2 linked regions of the Tsuneonella mangrovi genome follow. The protein of the gene in region 1 interacts with the protein of each later gene in a pairwise test. Links are inferred from orthologs where the notes say so. Each region holds a gene or a part of one and is shown on either strand. Other genes may lie near its edges.

Region 1 (5,841 bases):
CCGACGCCGGGGCGCACATAGATCAGGCCGACAGGAATCTTGCGGCTCACCCCGACACCGCCGAAATCGGTATTGCCGTCGAGGTTGACCGAACCGAATACATAGGGCTCGATCCGGAGCGGGCCGAGCACAGGGTCGAACCGGTAACCGAACTGTAGATCGGTCCCGCCTTCACCGGTTTCGAGCGTGAACGGGGTATCGACCGCGTGGGCGTAGACCCCGCCGTACACCTCCCCGGCGTGAGCCGGTGCGGCAAGGGGGACGAGGGCGAAAATCGCAGCTGCGGCAGCAATACAGGTCCTGATCATGCCGCAATCCTGCCTGTGACATGCTTGCCGCAAGCTTAAGCGATTCTTTCCGGCCGATCCGCTCCGCGCTTTCCCGGCGTGTCCGGCGCGCGTATCCGGGCCGGCTTTATGTCGCACACAGGAACCCTTGAGCGCTCTGGCGCATGGCGCAGCGAGATCGCTGCCACGCTGACGCTCGCCTGGCCTCTGGCGGCGGCGAACCTGCTGCAGATGCTGGTCTACGCGGTCGACGTGATCTTCGTCGCGCGGCTGGGCGAGCTGTCGCTCGGCGCGACCAGCCTGTCGATCGCGCTGTTCGGCACGGTCGCGTGGGCGCTGTCGGGGCTCACCGCGATGGTTTCGGCACTCATCGCCGCTGCGATCGGGCGCGGCACCGGGATCGTGCGCGAAGTGCGCCGCGCGACCCGCATGGCGCTCTGGCTAGCGGTCATGTTCGGCCTTGCGGTCACTGCGATGTGCCAGTTCGCCGAGCCGATCATGCTCGCCGCCGATCAGGAGCCGGAGATCGCCCGGCTGGCAGGCACTTTCCTGCCGCTGCTCGGCTGGGCTGCGGTGCCGATCCTGATCTCGAACGTCCTGCGCAGCTACGTCGCTGCGCTCGGCCGGCCGATCTTCGCCACGGTAATCATCGCGGGTGCGGTGCTGGTCGCCGTGCTCGGCAACTACACGTTCGTGTTCGGCCACTTCGGAGCGCCAGCGATGGGCATCCGCGGGTCGGCGCTAGCAGGCGTGATCACTTCGAGTTGTACTGCGCTGGCCTACGTGGTCGCAGTCCAGTCCGACCGGCGGCTTGCCCGGTTCCACATTTTCGGCCGGTTGTGGAGCCCCGACTGGCATTATTTCCGCACGCTGCTGATCCTCGGCGCGCCGGTGTTCGGCACGGTGCTCGCCGAAGCGGCGCTGTTCAACGGCGCGGCGTTCATGATGGGACTGATCGGCCCGGCAGAGCTTGCCGGACACACGATCGCGCTGCAGATCGCTGCTTTCGCGTTCCAGGTGCCGTTCGGCGTCGGGCAGGCGGCGACGATCCGCGTGGGCTACTATTACGGAGCGGGCGACCACGAGGGGATCCGCCGCGCAGGGACCAGCGCGATGCTGATCGGCGGCGGATTCATGACGATCACTGCATCTGCCATGCTGTTCGCGCCGCACACCCTCCTGCGGCTCTATATCGATCCCTATGCTCCCGCGAACCTCGCGATGGCGGCGTTCGCGGTACGCTTCATGACGGTCGCCGCCGGCTTCCAGCTGTTCGACGGGATGCAGGCAGTGACCGGCGGAGCGCTGCGCGGCTTGCAGGATACCCGGGTGCCGATGGCGATCGCGCTGATCGGATACTGGGTGCCGGGCCTCGGCGCGATGGTCTGGCTGGGATTCTATACGCCGCTTGCCGGGACCGGGATCTGGCTCGGCCTGCTGGTCGGGCTGGTGGCGGTTGCCGGATCGCTGTTCTTCCGCTGGACCCGGCGCGCCCGTTTCGGACTCCTGCCAAGGCGCGATACGGCGTAAAATTTCTTGCTCGCGCGGCCTTGACGGCCACCTGAACGCTGCACATATGCGCCCCGCTGGCACTCTCCATGCGGGAGTGCCAATCGCGATCATTTTACTCACGAGAGAGGTCACAGACATGGCATTCCGTCCGTTGCACGACCGCGTTCTTGTCCGGCGCATCGAAGCCGATTCCAAGACCGCCGGCGGCATCATCATTCCCGACAGCGCACAGGAAAAGCCGAGCGAGGGCGAAATCGTCGCCGTCGGTTCGGGCGCCCGCGCCGAAGATGGCAAGGTCACTCCGCTCGACGTCAAGGCGGGCGACCGCGTGCTCTTCGGCAAGTGGTCCGGCACCGAAGTCAAGATCGACGGCGAAGACCTGCTGATCATGAAGGAAAGCGACATCATGGGAGTGATTGGCTGAAGGCCGATCACGCACACCCCTGCGAAAGCAGGGGTCTCGTGCCGCTGAATTGAACATTCGAGGGGTCGCGTAGGCCCCATGCGATCCCAGCTTTCGCTGGGATGATGAAACAGGAGAAACGAAAATGGCAGCCAAGGACGTGAAATTCTCGCGCGACGCGCGTGAACGCATCCTCAAGGGCGTGGACATCCTCGCCGATGCAGTGAAGGTCACGCTCGGCCCCAAGGGCCGCAACGTCGTGATCGACAAGAGCTTCGGCGCACCGCGCATCACCAAGGACGGCGTTACCGTCGCCAAGGAAATCGAACTCAAGGACAAGTTCGAGAACATGGGCGCGCAGATGCTGCGCGAAGTCGCCAGCAAGACCAACGACCTCGCCGGTGACGGCACCACCACCGCCACGGTGCTGGGCCAGGCGATCGTGCGCGAAGGCATGAAGTCGGTCGCTGCGGGCATGAACCCGATGGACCTCAAGCGCGGCATCGACCTCGCGGTTACCAAGGTGGTCGAGAACCTCAAGGGCCGCAGCAAGGACGTGGCCGGTTCGGCGGAAATCGCCCAGGTCGGCATCATTTCGGCGAACGGCGACAAGGAAGTCGGCGAAAAGATCGCCGAAGCGATGGAGAAGGTCGGCAAGGAAGGCGTGATCACCGTCGAAGAGGCGAAGGGTCTCGAATTCGAGCTCGACACCGTCGAAGGTATGCAGTTCGATCGCGGCTACCTCAGCCCGTACTTCATCACCAACCCCGACAAGATGACCGTGGAGCTGGAGAACCCCTACATCCTGATCCACGAGAAGAAGCTGTCGAACCTGCAGTCGATGCTGCCGATCCTCGAAGCCGTGGTCCAGAGCGGTCGCCCGCTGCTGATCATCGCCGAGGACATCGAAGGCGAAGCGCTGGCGACCCTCGTGGTCAACAAGCTGCGCGGCGGCCTCAAGGTCGCAGCGGTCAAGGCGCCGGGCTTCGGCGATCGCCGCAAGGCGATGCTGCAGGACATCGCAATCCTGACGCAGGGCGAGATGGTTTCCGAAGATCTCGGCATCAAGCTCGAGAACGTTACGATCAGCATGCTCGGTGAAGCCAAGCGCGTCCAGATCGACAAGGACAACACCACCATCGTCGATGGCGCCGGTTCGGCCGACGACATCAAGGCCCGCGTCGGCGAAATCCGCGCGCAGATGGAAACCACCACCAGCGATTACGACAAGGAAAAGCTGCAGGAGCGCCTTGCAAAGCTCGCCGGCGGCGTTGCCGTGATCAAGGTCGGCGGTGCATCCGAAGTCGAAGTGAAGGAGCGCAAGGATCGCGTCGACGACGCTCTCCATGCGACCCGCGCTGCGGTCGAAGAAGGCATCGTCCCGGGCGGCGGCACTGCGCTGCTCTATGCCACCAAGGCGCTCGATGACCTCAACGGCGAGAACGACGACCAGACCCGCGGGATCGACATCGTCCGCCGCGCGCTTCAGGCGCCGGTGCGCCAGATCGCCGAGAACGCCGGCCATGACGGCGCGGTTGTCGCCGGCAAGCTTGTCGACGGCGGCGACGAGACCATGGGCTTCAACGCGGCAACCGACACCTACGAAAACCTCGTGAGTGCCGGCGTGATCGACCCGACCAAGGTCGTGCGCACCGCGCTGCAGGATGCGGCTTCTGTCGCCGGCCTGCTGATCACCACCGAAGCGGCGATCGCCGAGAAGCCGGAAGACAAGGCTGCCCCTGCAATGCCCGACATGGGCGGCATGGGGGGAATGGGCGGAATGGGCTTCTAAGCCCGAACTGCCTCACGGCCGAAACAACGACGGGCCCGGCGGGAGCGATCCTGCCGGGCCTTTCCTTTTACCGGCCCCGATTGGATCGCACGACCCCAAGATATTATAAGAATTGACATTTTTTTCAGACCCGTCACTCTCTGTCGCCGGGGGTATTGGGGCGATGGACGAAACCGGCAAACCACCGCGCGTCGTTGGCAAATTCGGCGCAACGCTGATGAGCATCAACGGAATGATCGGAGCGGGCATCTTCGCACTGCCAGCACTGCTCTATTCCACGGTCGGCAATTTCGCACCGTGGCTGTTCCTGATTTTCGGCGTGTTGTTTGGCTGTGGGACTTTGGTCGCCGCGCGCTTCGCGATGATGTTCCGCTCATCCGGTGCAGCGCAGCTGTGGACCCAAGTGGCATTCGGCCCGCTGGTCGGCTTTCTCGTCGGATGGCTACTGATCCTGGCGATGGCAGCGGGGCGCGCAGCGACGCTCTATGTGCTGGTCTCCTATCTTGCGGTGATTTTCCCGGCGATGGGCGATCCGGCAATGCGGGCGCTGACGCTCGCGGTACTGCTTGCAGCGCTGACAGCGATCACCACTTCGGGCATGAGCAAGAGTGTTGGCGGGTTAGCGGTGGGCACCGCGCTCAAGCTCGCTCCGATCGTACTTTTGTGTATGTTCGCCTTCGCCAGGGGCGGGATCGCCACCCATTTCGAGTTGCCGCAACTTGGAGAAGTGGGCAGCGTCGCGCTGTTGGTCTATTTTGCATATTCAGGCGTTGGCACAGCCACCAATTCGGCTGGCGAACTGAAAAATCCGCGCCGCGATCTGCCGGTGACAATGCTCGGTTCGCTGGCGGCGATCACGTTGTTCTACATGCTGGTTCAATGGGCCTACATCGCCGCAGGCGCTCCGCAAGGATCAGGCGACAAAACCCCGTTGGCGGCGGCTGCCGGTGCGGTGATGGGCAATTGGGGAAGCCTGCTCCTGAGCGTCGCGGCGATCTTCTCGATTGCGACGAATTCACTCAATTTCTTCATCGCTGCGCCGCGTGTGATTTATGGCATGGCCGACCGCGGCCTGCTGCCCGCCACTCTGACGCATGTTTCAACCCGCTTCGCCAGCCCTGACCGCGCAATCGCGCTGTTCGCGGTGCTGGTCGCGGCAATGCTGGGCAGCGGCGCCTTTACCTTCCTGGCCGAAGTCAACTCACTCGCCGGCACCCTGATCAGCGTGGTCTGTGTGCTCGCTTTCATCGTGTTGATGCACCGCGCCGAGAACGGCCATGACGGCCATATGGCGTGGTACTGGTGGGTGGTATTGGCCATCTTCAGCGCCTTTTGTTTCTACATCATCGCGCAAGCTCAGCTCAGCGCCTATTTGTTGCTCCTTGTGCTGCTGGTGCTTGGATACGGGCTTTATTATATCGCCCGCCGGGACGAAGTGATCGCGCCCGAGCCCGAATTCGACTAGGCGGCCATAGACACCCCCCTTGCCAGGCGCTTGTGAGCGACATCTCTCGCGCGTCCTCGACGAAGCCGACGCACTCGCCTGACGGGAATGGGATTGGGCGTGTCATACAACAGTGATACCGTTCACGCCCGGATACGAAGGAGAGGATTGATGCGAAACCAGCTCGCGATTGCGCTTGTTGCAGCTCTTTGCGGTTGCGCTTCGCTCCCGCCGGTCCAAACCGATCATCTCGCGCTGACGACCGACGAGTACCAGACCCTCATCGACGCCGCGCACAGACCTGCGGCAGACGTCGCGCGTGACGTCGATCGCAAGCCCGCCGAGCTGATGCAATTTGCCGAAATCCTGCCTGGCGAAAAGGTTGGCGACGAGATGATGGGCG
Region 2 (5,385 bases), 1.4 Mb from region 1 along the record:
GCAACCGAAAGCCCGCTATCATCTGCAAGCGCTGCAAGCCCTGATGCCTCTGCCGCCGCGCGTGCCTTGATCAGTGCGTTCTCGATGAAGGTGGTGCCGGTTTCAGGCGGCTCCGGCAGGCCGAGCGCCCCGGCGCTGAGACACTTGACCCCATAGGGCGCGAGCAAGGCGGAAATCTCCTTCAGCTTGCCCGCGTTGTGGGTCGCGATCACCAGCGATCCGGAGCCGATGCGGCGGGTCATTTGGTGGCGGCGTCCTGCGCCTTGAACACCTGCCCGCAGCCGATCTGGGCGAGTCGCAGCAGGCGCAGCAGGCCTTCCTCGTCGTAGGTCGCGCCTTCGGCGGTGGCCTGCACTTCGGCGATCTGGCCGCCTTCGATCAGTACGAAGTTAGCGTCGGCATCGGCGCTCGAGTCCTCGGCATAGTCGAGGTCGAGCACGGGGGTACCGTTGAAAATCCCGCAGCTGATCGCTGCGATCTTGCCGGTGATCGGGTCTTCGGCGATCGCGCCGCTTTCCATCAGCTTGTTCACCGCCAGCCGCAGCGCGATCCACGCGCCGCTGATCGAGGCGGTGCGGGTGCCGCCGTCGGCCTGGATTACGTCGCAATCGAGCGTGATCTGGCGCTCGCCGAGCTTCTTCAGATCGACCACGGCGCGTAAGGAACGCCCAATAAGACGCTGAATTTCCTGCGTTCTACCGCTCTGCTTGCCGCGCGCGGCTTCGCGCTGGCCGCGGGTGTGCGTGGCGCGTGGGAGCATCGAGTATTCGCCGGTCACCCAGCCTTCGCCCTTGCCGCGCAGCCACGGCGGAATGCGTTCCTCGACGCTAGCTGTGCACAGCACCCGGGTATCGCCGAAGCTGATCAGGCACGAGCCTTCGGCGTGCTTGGTAAAGTCGGTTTCGATCGCGATGGCGCGCATTTCGTCGGGCGCACGGCCGGAAGGTCGCATGAGTATTCCTTTTGATGAGTCGTCGCACGGGCGTTAGGCGCTTGCCCCTTGAGGCTGCAAGGGCAGGCTTTAGATAAGGGGGGCAATGCCTACGCCGCCGATCTCCGAATTGTCGATCCGCGCCCGCGAGATTTTCCGTCTCGTGGTGGAAGGCTATTTGAGCACCGGACAGCCGGTGGGATCGAAAACGCTCTCCGCATCCGACGCGGTGAACCTCTCGCCCGCCTCGATCCGCTCGGTGCTGGCGGAGCTGGAGGGGCTGGGCCTGCTCGCCGCGCCGCATACCAGCGCGGGGCGGATGCCGACCGAAGGCGGCTTGCGGCTGTTCGTCGACGGGATGATGCAAGTGGCGGAGCCAACGGCGGCCGAGCGCAAAGCGATCGAGCGCCGCCTGTCCGAGCCCGGCCCGATCGAAGCGGCGCTCGAGGCGACCAGTGCGATCCTGTCGGACATTTCCGGGGCTGCCGGGATGGTGATGGTCCCGCGCCGCGAACCGCGCCTTGCGCAGCTGAGCCTCGTGCCGCTCTCGCCCGACCGCGCGCTGGCGGTGCTCGTCGGTGAGGACGGTGCGGTAGAGAACCGGGTTGTCGAATTGCCCGGACCGGCCACCGCATCTGCGCTCGAAGCGGCGAGCAATTACATCACCGCGCGCCTTTCCGGGCGGACCCTTGCCGAAGCGTCCAAGGCGATGCAGGCCGAGCTTGCAGCGGGCCAGAGTCAGCTTGACGCCGCGAGTCGCGACCTCGTCACGCGCGGGCTTGCGGTGTGGAGCGAGGATGCCGCGCGCCGCCCGGTGCTGATCGTGCGCGGTGCGGCAAACCTGCTCGACGAAGCCGCGCTCGACGACATCGAACGGGTGCGCCAATTGCTCGACGACCTCGAAAGCAAGCAATCGGTCGCCGAATTGCTCGAATCCGCCCGCGACGCGCAAGCCGCCCGGATATTCATCGGCAGCGAGAACCGGCTGTTTGCATTGAGCGGTTCGTCGGTTATCGCCTCGCCCTATCGCGACCGCGAGGGCCGGGTGGTCGGCGTGCTCGGGGTGATTGGCCCGACGCGGTTGAATTACGCGCGGGTCGTCCCCATCGTGGACTTCACAGCCCGTTCTCTGGGCAAGCTCATCGGATAGCTGGACGATTTTGGACGATATGCAGAACGACAAGACCAAGCCGCAGGATGCGGAAGTGGAAAAGGAACTCGACGGCGTGCCCGAGGAATTCCTCGACAGGGACGACGCAGCGACGGCGGAGGAGGAGACCTCTTCGCTCGATCTCGCGCTCGGTCGCCTGAAGGACGATCTCGAGGCGGCAAAGCAGGAAGTGCTCTACGCCAAGGCGGAAACGCAGAACGTGCGCCGACGGATGGAGAAGGACATCGCTGACGCGCGCGCCTACGCCGCGACCGGCTTTGCCCGCGACATCCTGAGCGTGGCGGACAACCTTGCCCGCGCAATCGAATCTATCCCGCAGTCGATGCGCGAAGACGACGCGATGAAAGGCCTCGTGGCCGGGATTGAAGCGACCCAGCGCGAAGTCGAGAAGGTGTTTGCCCAGCACGGCATCAGCCGGATCGCTTCCAAGGGCCTGCCGCTCGACCCCAACCAGCACCAGGCGATGATGGAAATCCCCACAACCGAGGCCGAGCCCGGCACCGTGGTGCAGGAAATGCAGAGCGGCTGGATGATCCGCGACCGCTTGCTACGCCCGGCGATGGTCGGGGTGGCGAAGAAGCCGGACTAAATTGGTGACCGAAGGCGAGCCGACCGCTGCGGAAATCAGCAGTTGGCGAATTCAGATTTTCAATGCGGTATCTGCCCTCGGTGATCTGGGCTTCCAACGGGCAACATGGCTCGATCCCGAAATGGAGAATCCGGCTTATTCGTTCGTCGAATTCTTTGAGTGTTTCTATGATGCGTCTTGGGGCAGCTATGATTCAGACAATCGTGATGCGCCAGACGCACCGTTTCGAAAGCACATCAACGACGGTGTTTTGAGTGAAAATGAACGAGATATCTTGTGGTCAGTTCACTTGGCTTTGAAAGAATACAGTGCGGACGATGTTTACGCGCATGCTTTCATTCTGGACGATCCTGTTTGGCAAGGCGTTGTGTCGGTCGCCTCGGTCGCAACCGAGCGGCTGCGCAAGATTTTGACCGATGATCGCGAGATTCATGCTTTGGACAACGTGTTGCCTTCTCCTGAAGTGAAACGTTGGTCCTAATCGTGGACAAGGCAAACTAGCATCGGAATTTCCAAACTCCCTTCCACTCTTCCAGCCACAAACATGAAAAGGGCCGCCTGATGGGGCGGCCCTTTTGCGTTCTCGCGATTAAAGCGGCTTAGGCCACCACCTGCTCGCGGTTTTCGTCGCGGTGCTTCTTGAGGTATTTCATAAACGGCGTACCGCCGGTGCCGACGTCGGGATCGTTGCCCGAGCCGGTGCTCATCTGCTTGTTGATGTAGCTTGCGGCGTATTCGAGATGCCGGGTGCGGAAGCGCGCGGCCTGCTGGACGCAAGCGTTGAACGCATCCTTGAGCGACCGGCTGCCACTTGCCTCGACAAATGTCCGCAGCGTCGATTGTGCGGCAAGGTCTTCGATGAAGCGCCGATGCTGGACCGGGCGATAGTGATGCAGTTCGTCGAGGAACGACTTGAGCGGATCGTCGCTGTGGCCGACCTGGAACAGCGCGTCCATCGCCGGGACGATGCTCGACTGGCTGCCGGTCTGCCCGCGCAGCGCCTGCGGCTTGCCGCCGAGCTTGTCGACGCCTTCATAGACCAGGCCGCCCGCCGGGAACGCCGGGTTGTTCGCCCAGCCGTGGATGTAGGGGCGAACGCGATGGAAGTAGATGTACGGATCGCACCGTTCGCCCATCCGCGCAAAGTGGCCGTAGATCCGCTCCCACGCGGCGTCCATTTCGACCAGCAGGCGCTCGGCTTCGGCCTCGTCGCCATTTTTTGCAATCGTCACCAGCTTGGCTGCGTTGTCGAGCAGCACGCCCGCTTCGGCCTCGATCGCGACGTGGATCATCACGAACCAGTTTTCGTCGTCGCCGCCGACGAAGTTCTGGACCATGGCGATGTTGTCGAGCGTGATGGGGCCCGCCTTGTCGATCCGCGCCCAGTTGTCGAGCACGTAGCCCGAATAGGGCAGCAGCGGTGCCTGGCCGAGCCGGTCGGAGATCGCCACCATCGGGCGAGCAAGGTTGGCGGGAAGGTGCTTGGGCGCGGTCGGTTCGCCCCAGACGTAGCTTTGCACCAGGAAGCTGTAGTGGACCATCGCGGTGCGGACTTCTTCGTCCGGCGCTTCCTTGGCCCATTCCTCCAGCCGAGGATCGGGCAGCTGGTCGAGCCAGTGGCGCACGCGGCCCGATGAGAGCAGGCCGGAGAGGTTTCCGGCGGCTTGGGTCACCGCGTCGAACTGGCTGGGGAGAGTGATCGAGTCGATCTCGTAATGCGAAAGGTAGCCGCGCTCGCGGCTCATACCGTAGTCTTGGAGCTCCATTTTTGTGAACCATTGGCCGGGCGCGGGTTGGGCCGCCCGGACGAGGAGGGTGGTATCAAGTGCAACCGGATTGCTCAAGCCTTGCGAATTATCCGGTCCCCGGGAACCGCACCAGCAGGTTGTAGGCTGCCGGATCGGACACACCGGCAATCTCGACCCCGTTCCGCATCCAGAACGCGTGTTTCACGATCTCGGCCTGTTGTTCGATGCCGTAGCGTTCGAGGCTCCATCCCGGCCGCAGGGCGTAGTCGTAGCGGCAGAACGGGTGGCGATGGAGCGGCAGGTACCATTTGCCGCGCGACTGCGCCTGCCACACGTGCGTCATCTCGTGGATGAACAGACCCTGCGCGCGAAAATCGGCCTTCGCGAAATCGTCGCAATAGGCCTCGCCGCGGGGATGGAAGTGCAGGTGGCCGCACGGTGCCATCGTGATCCGGCGCGGCTGGAGGGGAAACCACTTGCGCCGCCTGATCGTCACCTGTGCGTAGCCGATCGCGGTGCCGAACACACTGCGCGCCAGCTCGATCTCGCCAGCGGTGAGCGCGCGCTCGCCGCCCGCCGGGCAGGTATGCAGGGCGCGCCCGCCTTCGCCCACGTCAGCTTTCGGAACCGGCCGCTTCGACCTTGGCGGGAAAAGTCTGGCTGGTCCCGCCCGAGACGACAATCGTCACTTGCGCGGTGTCGCCGGGCTTCAAGTCCTTGGGCGGGTCCATCACCATCAGGTGCCTGCCGCCGGGCTTGAATTCGAGCTTGGTTCCCTTGCTCATCGGCACGGGCAACATGTCCATCATCTGCATTCTGCCCTGGTACATGCCGTAATCGTGGAACATCGACTTGGTCGCGCCCTTCACCGAACCCCGGCTGAGCGCGAGATTATCGTCGCCTTCATAGTCGAGATTGAAATAGACCGCCGCCGGGTTGCCGGGCA

Evidence for each region.
Region 2: the proteins of groL (region 1) and CJO11_RS00210 interact in binary tests that used the Escherichia coli proteins (3 or more experiments, as listed by UniProt). The link is inferred for Tsuneonella mangrovi from one-to-one orthologs.

Annotation. Positions count from the first base shown.
Region 1 is NZ_CP022889.1:1,482,803-1,488,643, forward strand. Bases 1,689-4,670 are described here. They hold groL (chaperonin GroEL), read left to right. Parts: upstream 1,689-2,347; coding sequence 2,348-3,994; downstream 3,995-4,670. Other genes in these bases: CJO11_RS07225 (MATE family efflux transporter), read left to right, coding at 1,689-1,817; groES (co-chaperone GroES), read left to right, coding at 1,936-2,223; CJO11_RS07240 (APC family permease), read left to right, coding at 4,158-4,670. Also shown: CJO11_RS07220 (acyloxyacyl hydrolase), read right to left, coding at 1-308; more of CJO11_RS07225, read left to right, coding at 417-1,688; more of CJO11_RS07240, read left to right, coding at 4,671-5,459; CJO11_RS07245 (class I SAM-dependent methyltransferase), read left to right, coding at 5,610-5,841.
Region 2 is NZ_CP022889.1:41,552-46,936, forward strand. The notes cover bases 916-3,895. They hold CJO11_RS00210 (nucleotide exchange factor GrpE), read left to right. Parts: upstream 916-2,100; coding sequence 2,101-2,691; downstream 2,692-3,895. Other genes in these bases: rph (ribonuclease PH), read right to left, coding at 916-952; hrcA (heat-inducible transcriptional repressor HrcA), read left to right, coding at 1,038-2,081; CJO11_RS00215 (hypothetical protein), read left to right, coding at 2,696-3,172; CJO11_RS00220 (PrnB family protein), read right to left, coding at 3,291-3,895. Outside these bases: rdgB (RdgB/HAM1 family non-canonical purine NTP pyrophosphatase), read right to left, coding at 1-242; more of rph, read right to left, coding at 239-915; more of CJO11_RS00220, read right to left, coding at 3,896-4,457; CJO11_RS00225 (vgr related protein), read right to left, coding at 4,546-5,052; CJO11_RS00230 (copper chaperone PCu(A)C), read right to left, coding at 5,054-5,385. UniProt on the Escherichia coli protein: Participates actively in the response to hyperosmotic and heat shock by preventing the aggregation of stress-denatured proteins, in association with DnaK and GrpE. It is the nucleotide exchange factor for DnaK and may function as a thermosensor.